2 regions of the Thioalkalivibrio sp. ALMg9 genome follow, and region 2 is predicted to be linked to the other one. Evidence: predicted binding sites of a transcription regulator. Region 2 holds the regulator's gene; the other holds the start of a gene.
The links. Region 2 encodes FNR, which switches genes on or off when oxygen is low (the NO sensors DNR and NnrR bind a similar motif). Its sites were predicted from a motif close to TTGATNTANATCAA; they were not measured.

Region 1: a site for FNR is predicted at 4,618-4,631, ahead of hemN (oxygen-independent coproporphyrinogen III oxidase). Genes of this name have one in related genera too.

Annotation. Positions count from the first base shown of each region.
Region 1 covers NZ_AQYC01000009.1:711,323-717,520, reverse strand. The annotation lists gene F792_RS0112460 (YgiQ family radical SAM protein) at 1-1,519, shown strand, start outside; gene F792_RS0112455 (SDR family NAD(P)-dependent oxidoreductase) at 1,532-2,320, opposite strand; gene hpnE (hydroxysqualene dehydroxylase HpnE) at 2,317-3,663, opposite strand; gene hpnD (presqualene diphosphate synthase HpnD) at 3,668-4,528, opposite strand; gene hemN (oxygen-independent coproporphyrinogen III oxidase) at 4,706-6,094, shown strand; gene hpnC (squalene synthase HpnC) at 6,129-6,198, opposite strand, start outside.
Region 2 covers NZ_AQYC01000009.1:164,181-170,378, forward strand. The annotation lists gene F792_RS0109955 (DUF2058 domain-containing protein) at 1-415, opposite strand, end outside; gene F792_RS0109960 (DUF2390 domain-containing protein) at 488-985, opposite strand; gene fnr (fumarate/nitrate reduction transcriptional regulator Fnr) at 978-1,709, opposite strand; gene F792_RS0109970 (cyclopropane-fatty-acyl-phospholipid synthase family protein) at 2,001-3,239, shown strand; gene F792_RS0109975 (hypothetical protein) at 3,377-5,275, shown strand; cobalamin riboswitch at 5,364-5,611, shown strand; gene F792_RS0109980 (TonB-dependent receptor domain-containing protein) at 5,752-6,198, shown strand, end outside.

The DNA of each region.
Region 1 (6,198 bases), 550 kb from region 2:
GGATGCGCAGGCGGCCGAAGCGGAGGCGGGCGCGAAGGTCGTGCGTTTTCACCGGGATATCCCGCGCGGCACCCCGCGCGAGCAAACGGTGATCCGTATTCCGGCCTTCGAGCAGGTGAAGGGCGACGCGGTGCTCTACGCGCATGCCTCGCGGGTGCTGCACCTGGAGACCAACCCGGGGAATGCCCGCGCGATCGTGCAGCGCCACGGGGACAAGGAGGTCTGGCTCAACCCGCCACCGATCCCGCTGTCGACGCCCGAGATGGACGCGGTGTTCGATCTGCCCTATGCGCGGGCCCCGCATCCGTCCTACGGGGATGCGCGCATCCCCGCCTGGGAGATGATCCGCTTCTCGGTGAACATCATGCGCGGCTGTTTCGGCGGCTGTACGTTCTGTTCCATCACCGAACACGAAGGGCGGATCATCCAGAGCCGCTCCGAGGACAGCGTGCTGCGCGAGATCGAGGAGATCCGCGACAAGGTGGACGGGTTCACCGGCGTGATCTCGGATCTGGGCGGCCCGACCGCCAACATGTACCGCCTGGCCTGCAAGGATCCGAAGATCGAACAGAGCTGTCGGCGACTGTCCTGCGTGTACCCGGGCATTTGCAGCAACCTGGACACCGACCACGCGCCGCTCATTCGCCTGTACCGCAAGGCACGGGCGTTGCCGGGCATCAAGAAGATCCTGATTGCATCGGGTCTGCGCTATGACCTGGCGATCGAGTCACCGGAATACGTGAAGGAACTGGTGACCCACCATGTGGGGGGTTACCTGAAGATTGCCCCGGAACATACGGAAACCGGACCACTTTCGCGCATGATGAAGCCGGGCATGGGGACCTATGACCGGTTCAAGGCCATGTTCGAGAAGTACTCGAAGGCGGCCGGGAAGGAGCAGTACCTGATCCCGTATTTCATTGCCGCGCATCCCGGCACCACCGACCAGGACATGCTGCAGCTCGCGCTCTGGCTGAAGCGCAACGACTTCCGCGCCGACCAGGTGCAGGCGTTTCTGCCCAGTCCCATGGCCCTGGCCACTGCCATGTGGCATTCCGGGCGTGACCCGCTGCGCGGCATCCGGCGCACGACCAGCGAACGCGTCCCGGTGCCTCGCGGGGTGCGCGCGCGGCGTCTGCACAAGGCGTTCCTGCGCTATCACGATCCGAACAACTGGCCGCTACTGCGTGATGCCCTGCAACGGATGGGGCGTGCGGATCTGATCGGCAATGGCAAGCATCACCTGGTGCCGACCTGGCAGCCGGCCGGGACCGGTCAGGGTGCGGCACGTCCGTCCACCGGCGGGCGGATTACCCGTGGCGGCAAGGCGCTGAAAAAGCGCGGCCAGACCTTCCAGACGCAGCACAACGGCGTCGAGGCTGCGGCGCGTCCCGGTGGCAAGCCAGCGCCAGCGGGCAAGGCCGGGGCACGCTCTGCCGCGCCCAAGGGCGGCAAGCCGCGCGCGGGTGGTGGGAAGGTGCGCAAAGGGCGCCCGGCCGGAAAACGACCGCGCGCCTGACGCCGCTGCGGTTCAGGACGCCGCGTCGGGCACCGGGACCTGGCCTTCCAGACTGATGTTCAGACCGGTGGTGGTGCGGTCGCCGGGGTCCAGGAAGTACAGATAGGGGCCGACCACGGCCTCGGGCTCGGGCAGGAGGTCGGGGTTTTCCCCGGGATAATGGCCGGCGCGGAAGCGGGTGCGCACCGGGCCGGTGTCGATACCGTTCACGTGCAGGAAGCGCGGTTCGTTGCGATGCTCGTGCGACAGGATGTCGATCAGGCCGTCCTGGGCCGCCTTGGCCATGCCGAAGGCGCCCCAGAAGGCCTTGCGGGCGTTCTGAGTGGACACGACCAGGCTCCCGGTGGGACTGGCCTCCAGCAGCGGCAGGACGGCCTGCGTGAGGAAGAACGGGCCGTGCAGGTTACTGTTGATGACCTTGAACCACAGCTCCGGGTCGTAGTTCTTCATCGGCATCAGGGCGCCGGCCCAGCCCGCGTTCATTACCAGCCCGTCCAGGCGGCCGAGGGAGTCGCGGATGTTCTCCGCCAGGTCACCATAGTCCTTGACCGTCGCGCCTTCGAGATTCAGTGGGTAGATCGCGGGCTGCGGGTGACCGGCCTGTTCGATCCGGTCATAGACCGCTTCGAGGCCCTTCAGGTCCTTGTCCAGCAGGACCACGATCGCGCCGGCCGCGGCACAGGCCTCGGCAACCGCGCGGCCGATGCCGTCGGCGGCCCCAGTGACCAGGATCACGCGTTCATCGAAGGCGCCGGGTTCCGGGCGGTAGGCGAGCAGGCGGGGAATATCGAGATCGGTCAAGGATGGTCCTCCAGATACAGGTGCGCCGATTCTAGTCCAGATTGTACGGCCGCTTCGAGCGTGGACGGCAGTGCAGGCGTCAGGTAATCCCCGGCCAGATAACACCCCGGCCAGGGCGTGCGGGCCGGCGGGCGACGTGCATCCAGACCGGCTTGCGCGTCCAGCGTCGCGCGGCGTTCGCAAATGCTGTGGCCGGTCTCGGGTTCGCCCAGTTCGGGGAAGGTTTGGGCCAGGGAGCGGGCGACGGTGCGCCATCGCGCATCCGCCGTCAACGGTTCGAGGTCGTCGGCCGCCGAGATCACGACCGCCAGCCAGTGTGGTGCCCCGGCGACATGCCGCGCGATCAGCCATTGGCCATGCTGGTCCAGCAGCCCCTGTAGTGGCGGAAGATCATCAAGGCGCCGCGCATAGCGCAGGTAGACCGTGCAGATGCTGCGGGCGCCCATGGCATTCAGGCCCTGGTGCGTGGCCTCCCAGCCGGTTTCGTGTGGCAGCAGGGCAGCGGCGGCGGCTGGAGGGGTCGCCATGATCACGCCGCGCGCCGGGCTCGCCACGCCCTGGCGGTCGCGCAGGCGGAAGGGGGCGGCGTCGTGAGTCGTGCTGCGCTCAATGGCGGTGATGCGGCGGCCCAGATCCACTCTGGCGCCACGCTCCCGGAGTTCCTGGACAGCCGGTTCCGGGAACAGCTCGCCGAGTGGCCGCGCGGGGACGAGAAGGCGCGCGGCCTCCGGGCCATGGTTGAGCGCCAGGCGCAGGACGTTCTGGAAGATGCGGGCCGAGGCGGTTCGGGTCGGGGTGTTCATCACCGCCAGGCACAACGGGTCCCACAGGCTGCGAATGAGGGCGTCGGGCTGACGGCGCTGGCGCAGCCAGTCGAGGACGGGGAGATCGTCGCGCAGGGGCCGGTGCAACATGGCGGCGGCGCCGGACAGGGCACGCAGGCGTGTACCAAGGGAGTGCTTCGCAAGCGCCCGGTAAAGCGCGGCGGCCAGGGCGGGCAACCGGGGCGAACGCGGTTCCAGCAGGAACGCCGGGGCCTGCGGCCGGCCGGTAGGCTCGAACATGCGCAGGCCGAAGGGCAGGGCCTGAAACGCCTGCTCGGGGTTGATGCCGACCGAACGGATCTGCTGCAGGGTCTGCTGGCAGGCCCCGACCAGGATGTGCTGGCCGTTGTCGAGCGGGGTGCCGTCCAGGTCGAGGTTGCGGGCACGGCCACCGGGGGTCTTGCCGGCCTCGATCAGGTACACGGATTGCCCGGCGCGAGCAAGCGCCAGCGCAGCGGTCAGGCCGGCCCAGCCCGCGCCGACCACGACCGCCGGGGCCGGGGGGGAGCTGGAGGTCATGGCATCAGGCCGCGCGGCGGCGTTGTTCGCGCTTCAGGCGGCGCGCGGTGCGCCACGCGATCCACAGCTTGCGGATCGGGGTCAGGCGTACGCGGTGTTCCAGCACGCGATAGCCATCGTCCGCGATCTCGTCGAGCAGGGTGCGGTAGATGGCTGCCATGATCAGGCCCGGGCGCTGGGCGTAGCGGTCGGCGTCCGGGAGGTGTTCCTCGGCGCGTTCGTAGTAGCGTCGCGCCCGTTCCGCCTGCTCCGCGAACAGGGCGCGGTGGCGGTCGTCGGTGATGTTGATCTGGAATTCCTCCGGCTTGACCCCGTGCTTGCTGAGCTCGTCCATGGGGATGTACACGCGGCCGCGCATGGCGTCCTCGTGCACGTCGCGCAGGATGTTGGTGAGCTGCAACGCCATGCCGAGGTCGTGGGCGTACTTGAGAGTGCGCCGATCGGTGTAGCCGAAGATGTGAGCGGACAGGATGCCTACGACGCTGGCCGCGCGGTAGCAGTACAGCGACAGCGTGGTGAAGTCCGGATAGCTGTCGTAGTCGAGATCCATCTGCATGCCGTCGATGATCTCGTCGAAATACTCGCGCCCGAGGTCAAAGGCGGCGATATGCGGCTGCAGTGCCTGGGTGATGGGGTGGCGGGGTTCGCCGGCGAACAGGCGCTCGATCTCCTGGCGCCACCAGTCGAGCTTGGTGCGCGCAATGCTCTCCTCGCTCACCTCGTCGACGATGTCGTCGACTTCCCGGCAGAAGGCGTACAGCGCCGTGATGGCGCGACGGCGATCCGGTTCCAGAAAGCGGAACGCGTAGTAGAAGCTGGAGCCGCTTTGCGCGGCCTTCTCCTCGCAATACTCGTCGGGGGACATGCGCTCTCGCGTGGCGGGTGTCGAACAGGGAGGAGAAGGCTAGCACAGGCAGCACAGGGGGCGGGAGAGGGCGCCATGAAGGCGGATTGTTGACCTGTATCAAGCTCGGGCCTGGCGTGCGGCCGTAGTCTGCAGAACCAAGGTCGCGAGTGCGCGGCGACGGCTGTGGAGCTCCCAATGGAACAACGCCTGGTGTTTGATCCCGAAATCCTGCGCCGCTACGACGTGAGTGGGCCGCGGTACACGTCGTATCCCACCGCGCCACAGTTTCACGAGGGCTTCGACGACCGCGCCTATGCCGAGGCGGCGCAGGCGACCAACGGGGCCGATCCGGCGCGCCCCCTGTCGCTGTACGTGCATGTCCCGTTCTGCGACACGGTGTGCTTCTACTGCGCCTGCAACAAGGTCATCACCGGAAATTACCAGCGCGCCCAGCGCTACCTGCAGTATCTGGAGCGCGAGGCCGAATTGCAGGGCGAGCTGTTCGATCGGGAACGCACTGTCGGGCAGCTGCACTTCGGGGGCGGCACGCCGACCTATCTTGGCGATGACGATCTGCGCCGGGTGATGGCGACGCTGGCGAGGCACTTCCGCCTGGACGAAAGCGATGCCCGCGAGTTCTCCATCGAGATTGATCCGCGCGCGGTGCGGCCCGGGACCATCCCGCTGCTGGGCGAGCTGGGTTTTAACCGGATCAGCCTCGGGGTGCAGGATTTCGACCCGAACGTGCAGCGGGCGGTGAACCGCATCCAGCCGTTCAAGGTGACCGCGCAGGCGGTGGAGCAGGCGCGGGCCAACGGCTTCGAATCCACCAACCTGGATCTGATCTACGGCCTTCCCTTGCAGACGGTGGAGACCTATACCGCCACCCTGGAACGCGCGCTGGAGCTGCGCCCGGAGCGCCTGGCGATCTACAACTACGCGCACCTGCCGCAGATGTTCAAGACTCAGCGCCAGATCCGCGAGGCCGACCTGCCGGACGCCGCGGAGAAGCTGGCGATCTTCGAGACCACCATCGCTCGCCTGACCGATGCCGGCTATGTCTACATCGGGATGGATCATTTCGCCCTGCCGGACGACGAACTGGCCACGGCCCAGCGCGCCGGGACGCTGCAGCGCAATTTCCAGGGCTACTCCACACGGGCGGAGTACGACCTGGTGGCACTGGGGCCGACGGCTATCGGCAAGGTGGGCGCCACCTACAGCCAGAACCTGCGCGAACTGGATGCCTATTACGCGCGGCTGGATGCCGGGCGCCTGCCGGTCTTTCGCGGACTCGAACTGAGTGCCGACGATCGGCTGCGCCGGGACGTGATTACCGAACTCATGTGCCACTCGCGCATCGATTTCGCCGCGATCGAGGCGCGCCACGGGATCGTGTTCGGCGAGGTCCTTGGGGATGCACTGGAGCGGCTTCAGGGCATGGAGGCCGATGGACTGGTACGGATCGGCGCGGAGCGCCTGGAGATCCTGCCGCGCGGGCGCCTGCTGCTGCGCAACGTCGCCATGGCCTTCGACGCCTACCTGAAGACGGAGAGCGCGCAGCGCTACAGCAAGGTGGTCTGACGGCGGTGAAACGCGCCTGATGCAAAAGGCCCCGTCAGCGGGCCCGGGTGCGCCGCCGCGGGCGCAGGCTGTGGCTCAGGATGATCCAGGCGTCGCGGGTACGC
Region 2 (6,198 bases):
CCTTTTCCGGGCGCACATCCAGGCCGGCAAGCGCGGCGCGGCCATCGGCCAGGCGCTTTTGCAGGTCGGCGGTCACCGGGAGGTGGCGGATCTGCCCGCCCTGCTGGAAGTGATAATCCAGCGCGGCATCGCCGGTGGGGATTGGCGCCAGGTGGGTGCTCACTAGTTCGCGGATCTGCGCGTGGCGCGCCCGGCGTTCGGCACGCTCCTGCTGTTCGCGGTTCTTCTGTCGCGAACGCTCGGCCTGCTCGGCCTTGCGCGCCTCGGCAACGCCTGGCTCCGGACCGGTATTGCGGTCCTTTTTCTTTTTCGCGTTGCCTTTCTGGGCCTTGTGCTTTTGCGACTTGGCCTGGCGAACCTGTTTTTCGTCCACCAGCCCCTTCTTCAGGAGCTGACTGCGCAGATCTTCCGACATGAATCCTGCCGTGTTCGGTCAATGTGCGGGGAGCATAGCCGGAATCTGCCCTCGCGTGCAGCACGGCGCCGGTCAGGCCGCGGCAAACGCGCGCACTCCGTCGCGGATCTCGGCATCCGGCAGATCGGGGAACAGGGTGCGCAGTCGGCGCTGGGGATCGATGGCGTTGGCCCCGGTGCTCTGTTCGGCCTGGCGTCGGGCCTCTGCGAGCAGTTGCAGGCCGCCGAGGCGCTCGCTTTGCAGCTCCAGCGCCAGTACGGCGCGGTAGAGCGTGTCGCGTTCGGGGGTGTGGAGTTGCCGACGCAGTACGCGGAGGCGTTCGGTGGAGGATGCCTGCCAGCGCCGGGCCGTTTCCCGTAGTGCCCGCCATTGCGGGGTGCTCAGGGGCTGCGGGTACCACAGGGCAAACAACGCCAGCATCACGTCCACGCCAAAATCGTCCTGCCAGCGCATCAGGCGCTCACGCGCGACGGGGTCGGCCCAGAGGCTGGCGGCGAATGCCCAGAACGGGGCGAAGTCTGTGGCCAGTGGGTCTTCCCCTGGCTCCGGCTTGGGTCCGGGTTCAGGCACTGCTCGCGGCGGAGGTGAAGGTGACCCCGGCCGTGTTGCGCAGGCCGTCGGGCTGGAGGATCTCCAGATCCCGGGTGTGCAGGTTGATCACACCCTGGTTGCGCAGCTGAGTAAACAGGCGGCTGATGGTCTCCTGGGTCAGGCCCAGGTGGTTGGCGATGTCTGCCCGTGACATGGGCAGGTAGAACCGCTCGGGGGACAGGCCGCGGGCGCGATGGCGTTCCGACAGGACGATCAGGAAGGTCGCCAGACGCTGCTCCGCGGTACGTTGGCCGAGCAGGGCGTGCAGGCTTTCGTCCTGGGCCAGTTCCTGACTCATCACGCTCATCATGTGCTGGCGGAAGGTCGGCAGGCGGCCGGCGAGGTCGTCGACATGGCCGTAGGGCACGGCGCAGACGCTGGTGGACTCCAGCGCAATGGCACTGACCGGGTGCTTGCCGGAGTGGATCGCGTCCAGCCCCAGGAGGTCGCCGGCCAGCGCGAAGCCGGTGATCTGTTCGGTCCCGTCATCGGAGATCAGCACCGTTTTCAGTGCCCCGGTGCGGACCGCGTACAGCGCTTCGAACTTGGTCCCCATGGTGAACAGGGGCGCACCCTTGGCGATCGGCCGGCGTTGCTGGACGATTTGGTCGAGTTGCCAGAGTTCATCCTGGGGCAGGCCCATGGGCAGGCAGAGCTGGCGCAGGGTGCAGTGCTGGCAGGCTTGGGTGGGTCGTAGCGTCATGGGTGCAGGGTAGCCGTTTTTTCGACGTTGGGGAAAGCGATCTTCGGGGTATGCCATCGGGGATGGGAATGCGGTACTGTCCCCATGAGTTGTAGGCGATTACAGAAGGGTTTGCTGTCGGTCAGCCGGGCCGCACATCGAGATGGCTCGATGTCTTCTCCCTCCGGCGGCTGCGTGGACAATGCGAGACATCGGTTATTAGACTGAGTCTAGAGTCTGCGGCACGGTCACGTTCGGCGTTACGCGTGGGGGCTGAGAGACCCGACCGCTAGAACAAGGACAGGGGTAGAGATGATCGAGCGGTTACTGGAGCAGTACATACGCTACGGGGCCTTCGTGCTGCGGCATCCGGATGGCCGTGAGCAGCGTTTCGGGAACGGCGCGCCGGAAATCACCATGCAGGTGCATGACAAGGCGGCGTTACGCAAGATTGGGCGCGACCCGGGCTTCCAGCTGGGCGAGACCTACATGGACGGCCTGTGGTCGCCCGGCCCCGAGGGCCTGCAGGTGTTCCTCGACGTGGCCATGCGCAACTTCGCGCCGATGTTCAAGCAGCGGGTCAACCCTGCAGTGCGCATGCTGCGGGCCCTGATCGAGCAGGGCAACAAGGTGGCGCGCTGTTACCAGAACATCGCCCATCACTACGACGTCGATGAGTGGCTTTATCGTCAGTTCCTGGACGAGGGCATGTTCTACAGCTGCGCCTATTTCGAGCGCCCGGATATGACGCTGGAAGAGGCGCAGCAGGCCAAGTGCGCGATGCTGCGGAAGAAGTTGATGCTGGAGCCGGGCATGCGGGTGCTCGACATCGGTTGCGGCTGGGGCGGTCTGGCCTTCCATCTCGCCGAGCATGCCGGTGTCCATGTCGATGGCGTGACGCTGTCGAAGGAGCAGTTGCGGGTTGCCCGTGACGAGGCCAAGCGTCGGGGGCTCGAGGATCGGGTGCGGTTCCTCTATCAGGACTACCGCGAACACGACGATCAGTACGACCGCATCGTCAGCGTCGGCATGTTCGAGCATGTGGGCACGCCCAACTACGAGACGTTCTTCCAGCGCGTGCATGATCTGCTGAAGCCGGAAGGCATTGCGGTGCTGCACACCATCGGGCGTCAGGAACCACCGAGTACCTCCAACCCCTGGCTGAGCAAGTACATCTTTCCGGGCGGGTATACGCCGGCCCTGTCCGAGGTGATGGGCGCGCTGGAGCCCACGCCGCTGTACACCACCGATATCGAGTTCTGGCGCCTGCATTACGCCGAGACGCTGGCCGAGTGGTATCGCCGCTTCCAGAAGGTGCGGCCCGAGGCCGTCGAACGCTTCGATGAGCGTTTCTGCCGCATGTGGGAGTTCTACCTGGCCAGCTGTGAGGCCACCTTCCGCTGGTGGGATCAGGTGGTCTTCCACGTGCAGATGGCCAAGCAGCAGGATGCGGTGCCGTTGACCCGCGATTACCTCTATCGTGACGATGCCCCCGAAGTGATCTCCACACCGCCCGGGAAGGCCCGGGCACAGCCCAGCGACGCCGCCTGAAGGCGAGGCGAGGGGAGCGATCCGGGGCCGATCCCGAAAGTACTGCAAAACTCGGGCGAACCGAACGCGCATTCCCTACACTAGTGGTCACGTTGCGGCCATGCCGGCGGTAACCACCCATTCCGGAGCAGGGGCGCGTGTTCGGTCGCTTTCGTAAACGCAGGGAGGCACAGGGCCAGGAAAGCCCGCAGGCCGGCGGACCGTCACAGGAACACGTCCTGATCGAGGCGGCCGGGCGCAGCCGCATTACCGAGGTGGCCGCCACCGCGCGGCGTGTTCCCTGGTCGCTGAACTTCCTGCAGTTGCTGTGGGCCGCCGGGCCAGTCACGTTCCTGGCAATGCAGGGCGGCTACTTTCTCGGTTTCGGCCACGCCGCCCCGGCACAGAACTTCATCTTCTTTGCCGTTTACACCCTGCTGTTCGGGGTCATCGGCCTGGTCGCGCGCTTCGTGGCGGACGCCACACGGGGCAAGCGCCAGGAGCGCTCGCGCGATCAGCTGCGCAACACCATCGACTTGCTGCCGGATCTGCTGTTCGTCACCCGCGACCTGGCGATGGGAGAGATGACCCCGGACATGCGCCGGCGCAAGGCAGCCCAAGTCCTGCTGCACGAAGTGGATATCGCCCCCGAGGCCGTGGCGGTCGCGGTGCGCGAGATGACCGGCGATGCCAGCTTGGCGGCCGCCGCGGAGCAGATCGAGATTTATCGTCGCCTGGGTCTGCGCTCGCGCGTCGCGGATCTGGTGGATGCGACCGAGGACTCCCGGCTCGCGGCCCTGGAGAAGCTGCATCACGAGGCGCCGGAGGTTGCGGATCTCCTGCGCGACCGCTTGCGGGGCGTGGCGCCAACCCAGGAGGACGGTGTGCGCCGGGTGGATCAGTTCCTGGATCGACTGTTCTCCGCCGCGGACGCCGATGACCTGGCGCGCTGCACCCTCGATGACGTACAAGCGATCTTTGTCCTCGCCTTCGAGTTGGTGAACGGACGCCAGATCAAGCGGCTGAGCTTCGAATGGTCGGGGGGCTGGCAGCTCGGGGCTGCCTTGGACCGCCTCGAATCCCAGGGCAACCGCTTCCGTGTGGCTCAGGCCGGGGTGGTCAGCCGCCTGCGCTCGCTCGGCATCCTGCTATCCCAGCACGAGGCGTCGGGCCTGGATCCACAGGCCCTGCGCGAGCCGATCGTCAGTCTGGGTCGTCAGGTGCTGGAGGCGCTGCAGCGACTGGAGGATCTCGAACCTCCGGAAAATTCCGCGGATGGGCAGCTCATCGGTCTTGCGCTGCGCCGAGTCGAGGACCTGCGCGAGGCGCGCGACCACCTGATGCAGTCGCAAAGCCGGTACACCAACGCGGTAGAACGCTGGGAGGCCCTGCGTCGGGCGCAGGTGGAGAAGCGGGGCGAGAAGCGCTGGTTCAAACGCAGCGTGCGCGGCATCCGGGTGAGCGAGGAGCTGATCGAGCTGACCGACGACCAGAAGCTGAAGCTGGCCAGCCACTTCTGCTCTTTCCTCAAGGAACTCAAGATCGAGCGCGAGGGTGACCTGTTTTACTTTGGCGGCTCGGCACTGGATGCGGAGACCGCCAAGCGGATCGGGATCCAGCTCGCCTTGATCATGGAGCCGCTGGTGGATCTTACGAATCCCAGTATCCAGCGCGCGATCTATGCCAACCCCGCGGCCTATCTGGGCGGGCTCTACGTGGGCATGAGCGCGGATGCCAAGGCAGGCCTGGGCTCGGCGATGGTGCGCAAGGTCCGCCAGGATCTCGGGCGCATGGCCGAGTGGCTGGCGATGCGCCTCACGCGCATTTATCACCTGCCATTGAGCGATTCCATGCGGGACTTCCTGGTCAGCCACTATGGGGCCAACCGCGAGCGCCTGGACATGCTGGCGACCCATCCCGGGGACGAGTCGCACCCGGTGGCGTTACGCGCCGAGCGCTCGCCCGAGTTCGACGCCATGCTGCAGGACAAGACTTGGGGGCTGCTGCTCAAACGCGGTACCCGCTATCTGTATGCCGAGGAACGGCGCCGCCGATGATTGGTTCAGACATGCGAACCTGGGCAGCTCCTTTCGGCATCGCGCGGCGGGTAGGTTAGCGGCTGGTAATTTTGCGCCCAACTGTGTAGGGTTCGCTACGTTCCTCGGTGCCCGACCAAGCACGGCTTGGCGGGTTAAACGGGAAGATCGGTGAGTCTCCGACGGGCCGCAAGGCCCTGGGATGAATCCGACGCTGCCCCCGCAACGGTGATCGAGCGAGAGACCGCCCGTCGGTTTCTGATGGTCGCGGCCAGTGCCACTGAACCCTGGGTTCGGGAAGGCGCCGCGCCGGAACGCTCGTCAGTCCGGAGACCGGCCAGGGAATGATCGCGCGGCATGCGGCGGGCATGCGAGGCGGATGATCGGGCCTGGCCGTTCGCCGGTCGTGGCCGATCCCCCTCGTGTCTGTCTCCCCCTGTCTGTGCGATCCCGACGAATCAACGGCGTGCGGGCGGCTCGCCGGGAGACAACAAAAAATGAAACGCACAGCACTTTCCGCGGCCATCCTTCTGGCCACTACTCCCGTTCTGGCGGACACGCCGGATACCAACGAAGCGCAGACCCTGGAGACCGTCCAGGTCACCGCTTCGCGCATCGCACAGACGGTAGACCAGACTCTCGCGGCGGTGACCATCATCGACCGTGAAGAGATCGAGCGCCTGCAGCCCCAGCAGTTCACCGATCTTCTGGAAGGGCGAGCCGGCATCGAGACCTCCCAAAACAGCGCCTTCGGGAAGACCACTTCCGTCTTCACCCGGGGGTCGAGCTCTGGGCACACCCTGTTGCTGGTCGACGGAGTTCGAATGGGTTCTGCGACGGGTGGCGGGGCAAGTTGGCAGTTCCTGCCGCCGGAGGAGATCGAGCGCGTGGAGATCGTGCGCGGACCGCGCACCAGTATCTACGGTTCCGACGCGATCGGAGGG